DNA from 2 places in the Serratia sp. LTN-2 genome. Region 1 is predicted to be linked to the other one. Evidence: predicted binding sites of a transcription regulator. Region 1 holds the regulator's gene; the other holds the start of a gene.
What was found. Region 1 encodes sigma-54, which starts transcription at its own class of promoters, with help from an activator protein. Its sites were predicted from a motif close to GTTGGCACANNTTTCGCTNT; they were not measured.
Positions count from the first base shown of each region.

Region 2: glnA (glutamate--ammonia ligase) is a predicted target of sigma-54. The motif match lies at 3,686-3,705, and genes of this name have one in related genera.

Region 1 is NZ_JCAXDO010000009.1:59,709-65,330, reverse strand. Features, by position in the region: gene hpf (ribosome hibernation promoting factor) at 99-386, opposite strand; gene rpoN (RNA polymerase factor sigma-54) at 410-1,843, opposite strand; gene lptB (LPS export ABC transporter ATP-binding protein) at 1,896-2,621, opposite strand; gene lptA (lipopolysaccharide ABC transporter substrate-binding protein LptA) at 2,628-3,167, opposite strand; gene lptC (LPS export ABC transporter periplasmic protein LptC) at 3,136-3,714, opposite strand; gene kdsC (3-deoxy-manno-octulosonate-8-phosphatase KdsC) at 3,711-4,265, opposite strand; gene kdsD (arabinose-5-phosphate isomerase KdsD) at 4,283-5,269, opposite strand; gene AC6BYQ_RS17465 (calcium/sodium antiporter) at 5,286-5,622, opposite strand, start outside.
Region 2 is NZ_JCAXDO010000016.1:12,295-17,916, forward strand. Features, by position in the region: gene glnG (nitrogen regulation protein NR(I)) at 1-945, opposite strand, end outside; gene glnL (nitrogen regulation protein NR(II)) at 954-2,003, opposite strand; gene glnA (glutamate--ammonia ligase) at 2,197-3,606, opposite strand; gene typA (ribosome-dependent GTPase TypA) at 3,976-5,622, shown strand, end outside.

The DNA of each region.
Region 1 (5,622 bases):
GTTTTAACCCTGATTACCGTTCGGCGCGTCACCCATGCGGGTCACGCGCCGAACGGCGAGGCTGCGACGTATGCAACCTCATGGAATGGGTTAGGGTGTCAGTGTTGCTTCAATTTGTCTTTATGTTTGTTCAATTGACGTGCCAATTTGTCGATCAGCGTATCAATTGCGGCATACATATTCTCGTCTTCCGAGGTGGCGTGCAACTCGCCTCCATTCACGTGCACCGTTGCTTCCGCAATTTGCTGCACTTTTTCCACACTTAATACAACATACACCTGATTGATGCGATCAAAATACTGTTCGAGTTTGGCGAACTTGTTGTTCACGAACTCGCGCAACGGATCGGTGATTTCGATGTGGTGTCCGGTAATGTTGAGCTGCATAGTGTCTTCCTTCTCAATAGAGGTCAAACCAACTGTTTGCGTTGGTTCGACGGCGGGATGGACAAAGACTCTCGGTACTTGGCGACGGTGCGCCGCGCCACGATGATCCCCTGATCGGAGAGCAGGGTGGCCAGCTTGCTGTCGCTGAGTGGTTTGGCGGGGTTTTCCGCCGCAATCAATTTCTTCACCAACGCGCGGATCGCCGTCGAGGAGGCTTCGCCGCCGCTGTCGGTATTCACGTGGCTGGAGAAGAAATATTTCAATTCGAAAATGCCGCGCGGGCTGTGCAGAAACTTCTGCGTGGTGACGCGCGAGATCGTCGATTCATGCATCTCCACGGCCTGGGCGATATCCGCCAGCACCATGGGTTTCATAAACTCTTCGCCCTGCTCGAAGAACGCCTGCTGCTGGCTGACGATGCAGCGGGTGACCTTCAGCAAGGTTTCGTTGCGGCTCTCCAGGCTTTTAATCAGCCACTTGGCTTCCTGCAGGTTGCTGCGGATAAACTGGCCGTCGGCTTCGCTGCGCGCGCTGTTGCCCAGCGCGGCGTACTGCTGATTGATCTTTAAACGCGGCACGCTGTCGCCGTTGAGCTCCACCGTCCACTTGTTCTGCGTCTTGCGCACCAGCACGTCCGGAATCACGTATTCCGATTCGCCGGTATTGATAGACTGCCCCGGGCGCGGATCGAGCGACTGAATCAGCAGCATCGCTCCTTTCAGTGTATCTTCTTTTAGCCGGGTTGATCGCATCAGGCTGCGAAAGTCGTGGTTGGCCAACAGATCCAGATGCTCGCTGATGATCAGCCGGGCTTCGGCCAGATAAGGGGTGTCTTTGGCGTATTGGGAGAGCTGCACCAGCAGGCAATCGCGCAGATCGCGCGCGGCGACGCCGATCGGATCGAAACGCTGCACGCGCTTCAACACCGCCTCGACTTCCTCGAGGGTCACGTTCTCGTCGCCCAGGCTTTCCAGAATGTCTTCCAGCGGGACGGTGAGGTAGCCGGTGTCGTCCACCGCGTCGACGATGGAGGTGGCGATGGCGGCGTCGGTATCGGAAAACGGCGTCAGATCCACCTGCCACATCAGGTAATCCTGCAGCGTTTGGGTGGTCTCGCCCTGATAGACCGGCAGCTCATCGTCGCTGTAGTCGGTGCCGGTTCCGGACGGGGTGCCGGCGGTGTAGATTTCATCCCAGGTGGCGTCCAGCGGCAGCTCTTCCGGCATGTCTTTCTGTTCCAACGCCTCGCGGGTATCGAGCCCCTCGGTATCCTGGGTTTCTTTGGCGTCGATTTCGTCGTGCAGATCGGTCTGTTCAAGCAACGGATTGCTCTCTAGCGCCAGCTGGATCTCTTGCTGAAGCTCAAGCGTGGACAACTGCAGCAGGCGGATCGCCTGCTGGAGCTGAGGAGTCATGGCCAGCTGTTGGCTGAGCCTGAGTTGCAAACCTTGCTTCATAGTCTTCTGTCTACTTCCGTTAACGGTGTCGCCCCACAGGGCGCGCCGGCGCTCAGAGGCGGAATTCTTCGCCCAGATAAACGCGTTTTACCTGCTCGTCGGCCAGAATAGCATCCGGCGTGCCGTGGGCAATCAGTTTGCCCTGGCTGACGATATAGGCGCGTTCACACACGTCCAGCGTTTCGCGCACGTTGTGGTCGGTGATCAGCACGCCCAGGCCGCTGTCACGCAGGTGCTCGATGATTTTCTTGATATCGATAACGGAAATCGGATCCACCCCGGCGAAGGGTTCGTCCAGCAGAATGAATTTCGGGTTGGCCGCCAGCGCGCGGGCAATTTCGACGCGGCGGCGTTCACCGCCGGACAGCGCCTGGCCGAGGCTGTCGCGCAGATGGGAGATATGGAACTCTTCCATCAGCTCCTTGGCGCGGTCCTCGCGCTGCTCGCTGGTGAGATCGGGACGGATCTCCAGCACCGCCATCAGGTTGTCGTACACGCTCAGACGGCGGAAGATCGACGCTTCCTGCGGCAGGTAACCGATGCCGCGGCGCGCGCGGGCGTGCAGCGGCAGCAGGCTGATGTCTTCTTCGTCGATCACGATGCGCCCGGCGTCGCGCGGTACAATGCCGACCACCATGTAGAAGGTGGTGGTTTTACCGGCGCCGTTCGGCCCGAGCAGGCCGACGATCTCGCCGGATTTCACTTTCAGGCTGACGTCTTCGACAACTTTACGGCCCTTGTAGGCTTTCGCCAGGTTTTCTGCGATGAGTGTTGCCATAAGTGATTAGTTACTCTTTTTTTGCCCGTTTTTGTCTTGCAACTGCGACGGTACCAGAACCGTTGTCACGCGTTTGCCTTTGTCGCTAAACGCCTGCATTTGCTGCTGTTGCACCAGATAGGTGATGCGATCGCCTTTCACGTTGCTGTCGAGCTGCTCCAGATAGGCGTTGCCCGTCAGGGTCACCAGCTGGGTCGCCACGTCGTAACGCACTTTCTGCGCGTGGCCTTTGACCGGTTTGCCGCTGTCCTGCATCTGGTAGAAGGTTACCGGGTTGCCGAACGCTTCAATATAGGTCTTATTCTGATCTCCGCCCGGACGGGTGACCACCACCTTGTCGGCGCGGATATCGATGGTGCCCTGTTTGATCACCACGTTGTCAGTGAAGGTGCTGACGTTGCTTTGCATGTCCAACGACTGCTTGAGCGAGTCGATGCTGACCGGTTGGCTGGAGTCGGATTTCAGCGCCAGAGCAGGGGCGCTGGCGGCCAAAACTAAGCTGCCGATCAACAGATTACGGAGTTGGTTTTTGGTTCTGGATTTCATAGTTGGTCTTAACCTTATCAATCAGCTCAGCGGTTTTGGTCCGCAGGTTCCCACGCATTTTCATGCCGTTAGAGGTAAAATTGGTCCCGTAAAGCGTGACTTCGTCATCGGAGGTGACGTCCTGGGTGACCAGGTTTACCTGAGCGTTGTCCGTCTTAATTTTTTCCAGCTGCGTGGTGGTGGTCAGGCTGTTTACCTCGACGTGACCATACAGATACAGCATCCGGTCTTTTGTCAGTTTGGCGCGATCGGAGCGAACTGACCAGGTGGCCACCGCATTCTCATCGAACAGCGTCATCACCGGCTGGGTGAACCAGCTCAGCTCGCCGGCGGTGTAATACTTCGCGTCTTCCGCCACCAGCTTGTAATTCAGCTTGCCGGCCGGGTTGTACACCACGGTGACCGTATGCTGGCTCTGGTAGGTCGGATCCTGATCGTTGGCCGGGCCAGGCGCGGTGTCGTCGCTGAAGTCCGTCATGTTCCAGCCGATCAGCGCCAGAACGATCACCGTCAACAGGATGGTGATCCACAGTTTGGTTTTACTCATATCGACAGCCCTTTGGCGTCCTCCAGCTTATTTTGAGCCAAAAGAATGATGTCGCACAGTTCGCGCACCGCGCCGCGGCCGCCGGCAATGCGGGTGACATAGTGAGCGCGCGGCGTCAGCAGCGGGTGTGCGTCCGCCACCGCGACCGCCAGCCCGACCTGCGCCATCACCGGCCAGTCGATCAGGTCATCGCCGATATAGGCGACCTGATCCGCCGTTAACGACAGTGTATCCAACAGTTCGCGGAAGGCCAAAAGCTTATCGGATTGCCCCTGATACAGATGGGTGATACCGAGCGTCTGCGCGCGGTCTTCCAGCAGCTTGGCGGAGCGACCGGTGATGATCGCCACCTCGATGTCCGAGGTTTTCAAGCAGCGGATGCCGTAGCCGTCGCGCACGTTGAACGCCTTCAATTCTTCACCGTTGTTGCCCATGAAGATCAGGCCGTCCGACAGCACGCCGTCAACGTCGCAAATCAACAGGCGGATGTTCCCGGCACGCGCCATAACCTCTTGTTCTACCGGCCCGTAGCAGGTTTCTACCATACCCATTCCGTTCTATTCCTTAATTAAACGACGCCGGCGCGCAGCATGTCATGCATATGTACCACACCCAGCAATTGGTCGCCATCGGCAACCAACAGCGCGGTGATGTGGCGTTGTTGCATCAGATTCAGCGCATCGACCGCCAGGATATTGGGGCGCACCCGCACGCCGCCCGGCGTCATGACATCGGCGATCTTCGCCTCGTGCAGGTTGATGCCCATGTCGAACACCCGTCGCAGGTCGCCGTCGGTAAAGATGCCGGCGATTTTCATCAGATCGTCGCAGATCACCGTCAGGCCCAGATTTTTGCGGGTGATTTCCAGCAGCGCGTCGCGCAACGAGGCGTCGGCGCTGACGTGGGGCATTTCGTCGCCGCTGTGCATGATATCGCTAACCCGCAGCAGCAGTTTGCGGCCGAGTGCGCCGCCCGGATGAGACAGCGCGAAATCTTCCGGCGTGAACCCGCGCGCTTTCAGCAGCGCGACGGCCAGCGCATCACCCATCACCAGCGTGGCGGTGGTGCTGGTGGTCGGTGCCAGCCCCAGCGGGCAGGCCTCCTGCGGCACCTTGATGCACAGGTGGATATCCGCCGCTTTGCCCATCGAACTTTCCGGGTTGTTGGTCATACAGATGAGGGTGATCTGCTGGCGTTTCAATACCGGGATCAGCGCCAGGATCTCGCTGGACTCGCCGGAGTTGGAAATCGCGAGCACGATGTCCTGCGAGGTGACCATACCCAAATCGCCATGGCTGGCTTCCGCCGGATGAACAAAGAATGAGGGGGTGCCGGTGCTGGCGAAGGTCGCGGCGATCTTGCAGCCGATATGACCGGACTTGCCCATGCCCATCACCACCACTTTGCCGCTGCAGGCGGCGATGGTTTCGCAGGCGTGGGTGAAGTCTGCGTTGATGTAGCTGTCGAGCTGGGCCAGCCCTTCACGCTCTATCTGAAGCACTTCTTTACCGGCCTGTTGAAAATCGAAGCCCGGTTGCAACTCAATGTTCGACATACTCATTCCCGTCGGTTTAGCCGAAAGTACTGAAAGGGTTAAAGAACAGCACCGCAAGATACGCAATAAAGCCGCATAATAACAGCGCGCCCGCCAGGTGGCCGATGCGGTGTTTGCGGCCGATGCACAGCACGCTCAGCAGCACGCTGGCCGCCAGCATCACCCAGTAATCGCGCTGGAAGGCGGCGGCGTCCACGCTGCCCGGCGACAGCAGGGCGGGTACGCCCAGCACGATCACCGTGTTGAAAATATTGGAGCCGATGATGTTGCCAATCGCCATATCATCTTCGCCCTTCAGCGCCCCGGCGATGGAGGTGGCCAACTCGGGCAGACTGGTGCCGATGGCGATAATG
Region 2 (5,622 bases), on a different contig from region 1:
GCGCTCGCGCAGCGGCGGCAGGTGTACGCGGATCACGTTCAGGCGGTGGAACAGATCCTCGCGGAACTTGCCTTCCTGTACACGCAGCTCCAGGTTCTGGTGCGTGGCGGCGATGATGCGCACGTCGACCTTCACCGGCGCATAGCCGCCGACCCGGTAGAACTGGCCGTCCGCCAGCACCCGCAGCAGGCGCGTTTGCACGTCGAGCGGCATATCGCCGATCTCGTCGAGGAACAGCGTGCCGCCGTCGGCCTGTTCAAAGCGGCCCTGACGGATTTGGTTCGCGCCGGTGAAGGCGCCTTTCTCGTGGCCGAACAGCTCGGACTCGATCAGATCCTTAGGGATGGCGGCCATGTTCAGGGCGATGAACGGCGACTTGGCGCGCGGGCTGTGGCGGTGCAGCGCATGCGCCACCAGCTCCTTGCCGGTGCCGGATTCGCCGTTGATCAACACGCTGATCGACGAACGCGACAGCCGGCCGATGATGCGAAACACGTCCTGCATCGCCGGCGCTTCGCCGATGATGTCCGCCGCCGGATCGCTGGCCGGCTGGCTGCGCACCGGCTGCTGTTGCTCCTGATAATGGCTGATGGCGCGATCGACCAGCGCCACCGCTTCGTCGATGTCGAACGGCTTCGGCAGGTAGTCGAAGGCCCCTTGCTGATAGGCGCTGACGGCGGCGTCCAAATCCGAATGCGCGGTCATGATGATCACCGGCAGCATCGGGTGGCGCTGTTTGATCTGCTTGAGCAGCGCCAGGCCGTCTATACCCGGCATGCGGATATCGGACAGCAGCACGTCGGGGGTTTGCGTGGCCAAGGCTTCCAGCACGTCATTGCCGCCTTCGAAGGTGGCGCAGCTCAGGCCCGCGCCGGTGAGCGCGCGCTCGAGCACCCAGCGGATGGAGCTATCGTCATCGACGATCCAGACTATCCCTCGTTGCATAGCAAACCTCACTGACGAATGGGCAGGTAGACCGAGAATTCGGTATGACCTGGCCAACTGTTGAATTCAATTTTTCCGCAATGCTGATCGATAAGATTGCGGGCGATGGATAAGCCCAGGCCGGTACCGCCTTCACGGCCGCTGACCATCGGGTAGAACAGCGTGTCCTGCAGCTGCGCCGGTACGCCGGGGCCGTCGTCTTCGACGTCGATGCGCGCCGCCAGACGGTAGCGGGTGCCGTGCAACGTAATCTGAAACGCGGTGCGGGTGCGCAGCGTGATGGTACCGCCTGCCTCGCCCAGCGCCTGCAGCGCGTTGCGGGTGATGTTCAGCAGCACCTGTTCAATCTGATCCGGGTCGTGGGCCATTTCCGGCAGGCTCGGATCGTAGTCGCGCACCAGCGTGACGTTATCCGGCATTTCCAGCGACACCAGCTGGCAGACGCGCTCCGCGACCTGATGGATGCTTTGGGTGATATGCTGGCCGGGCCGCTGTGGCCCGAGCAGGCGATCCACCAGATTGCGCAGCCGATCGGCCTGCTCAATGATCACCTTGGTGTATTCGGTCAGCGCCGGATCGGGCAGCGCCTTGGCCAACAGCTGAGCCGCGCCGCGCAGGCCGCCCAGCGGATTTTTAATCTCGTGCGCCAAACCGCGCACCAGATCGCGGGCCGCCACCTGTTGGGCATGCTGCAGCTGTTCCTGGCTCAGGCGGCGCTGATTGTCCATCGGCGCCAGCTCGACCAGGATATAGCCTTCCGGCAGCGCCTGAGCGGTCAGGGAAAGGATATGCGCGCGGCCGTCGACCACCAGGGTCACTTCGTTGTCGGTGAAGCCCTGACCGGCGCACAGGCTTTCACGCATCAAAGAGACGTTCAGCGAAAAATAACCGAGCAAATCGGGTAGCGGCGTGCCGAACAGCTTGCGGGAGCTTTGCGCCAGCAGCTGCTGTGCCGCCGGGTTGGCGTAGTGAACCGCCAGTGAGTCATCCAACAGCAGGATGCTGTTGATGAGTGAATTGAGGATCTGCCCAGCATCGGGCAGCTTGCCAGTTGCCATACAGCAGACTCCTGCACCTTTTTAGTGCATCTATCCTACTCCATCCGGGATCGGCGTGGTATGGAATAGTTTTGCAGAAAATACGGTGGAGAAAAAAACCCATCCGAAGATGGGCTGAAAGTTTCCACGGCAACAAAAAAGCGATAACAAAAATGTGGGCGCCGTCCGCCTCTGCAGACGGCGCGGGTCGGGCTTAGACGCTGTAGTACAGTTCGAACTCAACCGGGTGTGGCGTCATGCGAACGCGGTCCATCTCTTCTTTGCGCAGTTCGATGTAGGCATCGATCGCATCGTCGGTGAACACGCCGCCGCGGGTCAGGAACTCGCGGTCTTCGTTCAGTGCGGCCATCGCCTCGTCCAGCGAGCCGGCCACTTTTGGAATCTCGGCTTCTTCTTCCGGCGGCAGGTCGTACAGGTTTTTGTCCATGGCGTCGCCAGGGTGGATCTTGTTGATGATGCCGTCCAGGCCGGCCATCAGCAGTGCGGCGAAGCACAGGTATGGGTTAGCCGCCGGATCCGGGAAGCGGGCTTCGATGCGGCGCGCTTTCGGGCTGGAAACCACTGGAATGCGGATAGACGCAGAGCGGTTACGGGCGGAGTAAGCCAGCATCACCGGCGCTTCGTAGCCCGGCACCAGACGTTTGTAGGAGTTGGTGGTCGGGTTGGCCAGGGCGTTGATCGCCTTGGCGTGCTTGATGATGCCACCGATGTAGAACAGCGCGGTTTCAGACAGGCCGCCGTATTTGTCGCCGGCGAACAGGTTGGTACCGTTCTTGGACAGCGACATGTGGCAGTGCATGCCGGAACCGTTGTCGCCGAACATTGGCTTCGGCATGAAGGTCGCGGTTTTGCCGAAGGCGTGCGCTACGTTGTGCACCACGTATTTGTAGATCTGAATTTCGTCGGCTTTCTTGGTCATGGTGTTGAAGCGGGTTGCCACTTCGTTCTGACCGGCGGTCGCCACTTCATGGTGGTGCGCTTCAACCACCAGGCCCATCTCTTCCATGGTCAGACACATGGTAGAACGCAGATCCTGCGAAGAGTCGACCGGTGGAACCGGGAAGTAACCGCCTTTCACCGCCGGACGGTGGCCTTTGTTGCCGCCGTCGTATTTTGTGCCGGAGTTCCAGGCGCCTTCGATGTCGTCGATGGCCACGTGGGAACCGCGGATGCTGCTGCCGAAGCGGATGTCGTCGAACAGGAAGAATTCAGGCTCTGGCCCGAACAGCACGGTGTCCGCGATGCCGGAAGAGCGCAGGAAGTCTTCGGCGCGTTTAGAGATGGAGCGCGGGTCGCGATCGTAGCCTTGCATGGTGCCCGGCTCGAGAATGTCGCAGCGAATGATCAGCGTAGGTTCTTCGAAGAACGGATCCAGAACCGCCGTGCTGGCGTCCGGCATCAGTACCATGTCAGATTCGTTGATGCCCTTCCAACCACCGATAGAGGAGCCGTCAAACATTTTACCTTCTTCGAAGAAGTCGGCGTTTACCTGGTGAGCCGGGATAGTCACGTGTTGTTCCTTACCCTTGGTGTCAGTGAAACGCAGGTCTACGAATTTCACTTCATGCTCATTCAGCATCGTCAAAACGTGTTCAGCGGACATACTTAACTCTCCCGGTTTATCATTGTCGTCGTCGTGGAACGAATCTGTGGAACTGGCTTTTTTTCGCCTTGAAAAGACTAAAGCGAAAAGCGTGCCAACTTTTAAAAAAGGCTTTCATCGCCTTTCTGCGCGGGTTTTACCCAGCCACAGTATGCACCATCAGCGATAATTTGCACTGTTATGGTGCAATTGGGGTGGCGTGGGCACCGAAATGGTGCAAAAGTGCAACGATTGCGGCTTTTTGCACCGTGAAAGGGATCACAAACTGACCGGTATGCGGTTGTTTATAAGAGATGGTTGTGATCTTGTTTAGTCCCTCGCTTAATACGTGTACAATAGCGCGCTATTTCTAATGCCCGAGGCAAAGCTGTGATCGAAAATTTGCGTAACATCGCCATTATTGCCCACGTTGACCATGGTAAAACCACCCTGGTTGATAAGCTGCTGCAACAATCCGGTACTTTCGGAGAGCGTGCGGAAGCCACCGAACGCGTAATGGACTCCAACGATTTGGAGAAAGAGCGTGGGATTACCATCCTCGCAAAAAACACCGCCATTAATTGGAATGGTTACCGTATCAACATCGTGGATACCCCAGGACACGCCGACTTCGGCGGTGAGGTAGAGCGCGTGATGTCGATGGTTGACTCGGTGCTGCTGGTTGTGGATGCAATGGATGGCCCTATGCCGCAAACCCGCTTCGTGACCAAGAAGGCCTTCGCCAACGGTCTGAAGCCGATCGTGGTTATCAACAAGGTTGACCGTCCTGGCGCGCGCCCTGACTGGGTTGTGGATCAGGTGTTCGACCTGTTCGTGAACCTCGACGCGACCGACGAGCAGCTCGACTTCCCGATCATCTACGCTTCTGCGCTGAACGGTATCGCCGGCGTCGATCACACCGACATGGCGGAAGACATGACCCCGCTGTATCAGGCGATCGTCGACCACGTGTCTGCGCCGCAGGTTGAGCTGGAAGCGCCATTCCAGATGCAGATCTCCCAGTTGGACTACAACAACTACCTGGGCGTTATCGGCATCGGCCGCATCAAGCGCGGTAAAGTGAAGCCGAACCAGCAGGTCACCATCATCGACAGCGAAGGCAAAACTCGCAACGGTAAAGTGGGCAAAGTGCTGGGCCACCTGGGTCTGGAGCGTATCGACAGCACCCTGGCGGAAGCGGGCGACATCATCGCCATCACCGGCCTGGGCGAGCTGAACATCTCCGACACCATCTGCGACACCAACGCCGTAGAAGCGCTGCCGGCGCTGTCCGTCGACGAACCGACCGTAACCATGTTCTTCAACGTCAACACCTCGCCGTTCTGCGGTAAAGAAGGTAAGTACGTGACCTCGCGTCAGATCCTTGATCGTCTGAACAAAGAGCTGGTGCACAACGTGGCGCTGCGCGTCGAAGAAACCGACGATGCGGACGCTTTCCGCGTATCCGGTCGTGGCGAGCTGCACCTGTCGGTGCTGATCGAAAACATGCGTCGTGAAGGTTTCGAGCTGGCGGTTTCCCGTCCGAAAGTTATCTTCCGCGAAATCGATGGCCGCAAGCAGGAGCCATTCGAGAACGTGACGCTGGATATCGAAGAGCAGCATCAGGGTTCCGTGATGCAGGCGATGGGCGAGCGTAAAGCCGACCTGAAAAACATGGATCCGGACGGTAAGGGCCGCGTGCGTCTCGACTACGTGATCCCAAGCCGCGGTCTGATCGGCTTCCGTAACGAATTCATGACTATGACTTCGGGTACCGGTCTGCTGTACTCCACCTTCAGCCACTACGACGACGTGCGTCCGGGTGAAGTGGGCCAACGTCAGAACGGCGTGCTGATCTCCAACGGCCAGGGCAAAGCGGTCGCGTTCGCGCTGTTCGGCCTGCAGGATCGCGGTAAGCTGTTCCTGGGCCACGGTGCGGAAGTGTATGAAGGCCAGATCATCGGTATTCACTCACGTTCCAACGACCTGACCGTAAACTGCCTGACCGGTAAGAAGCTGACCAACATGCGTGCTTCC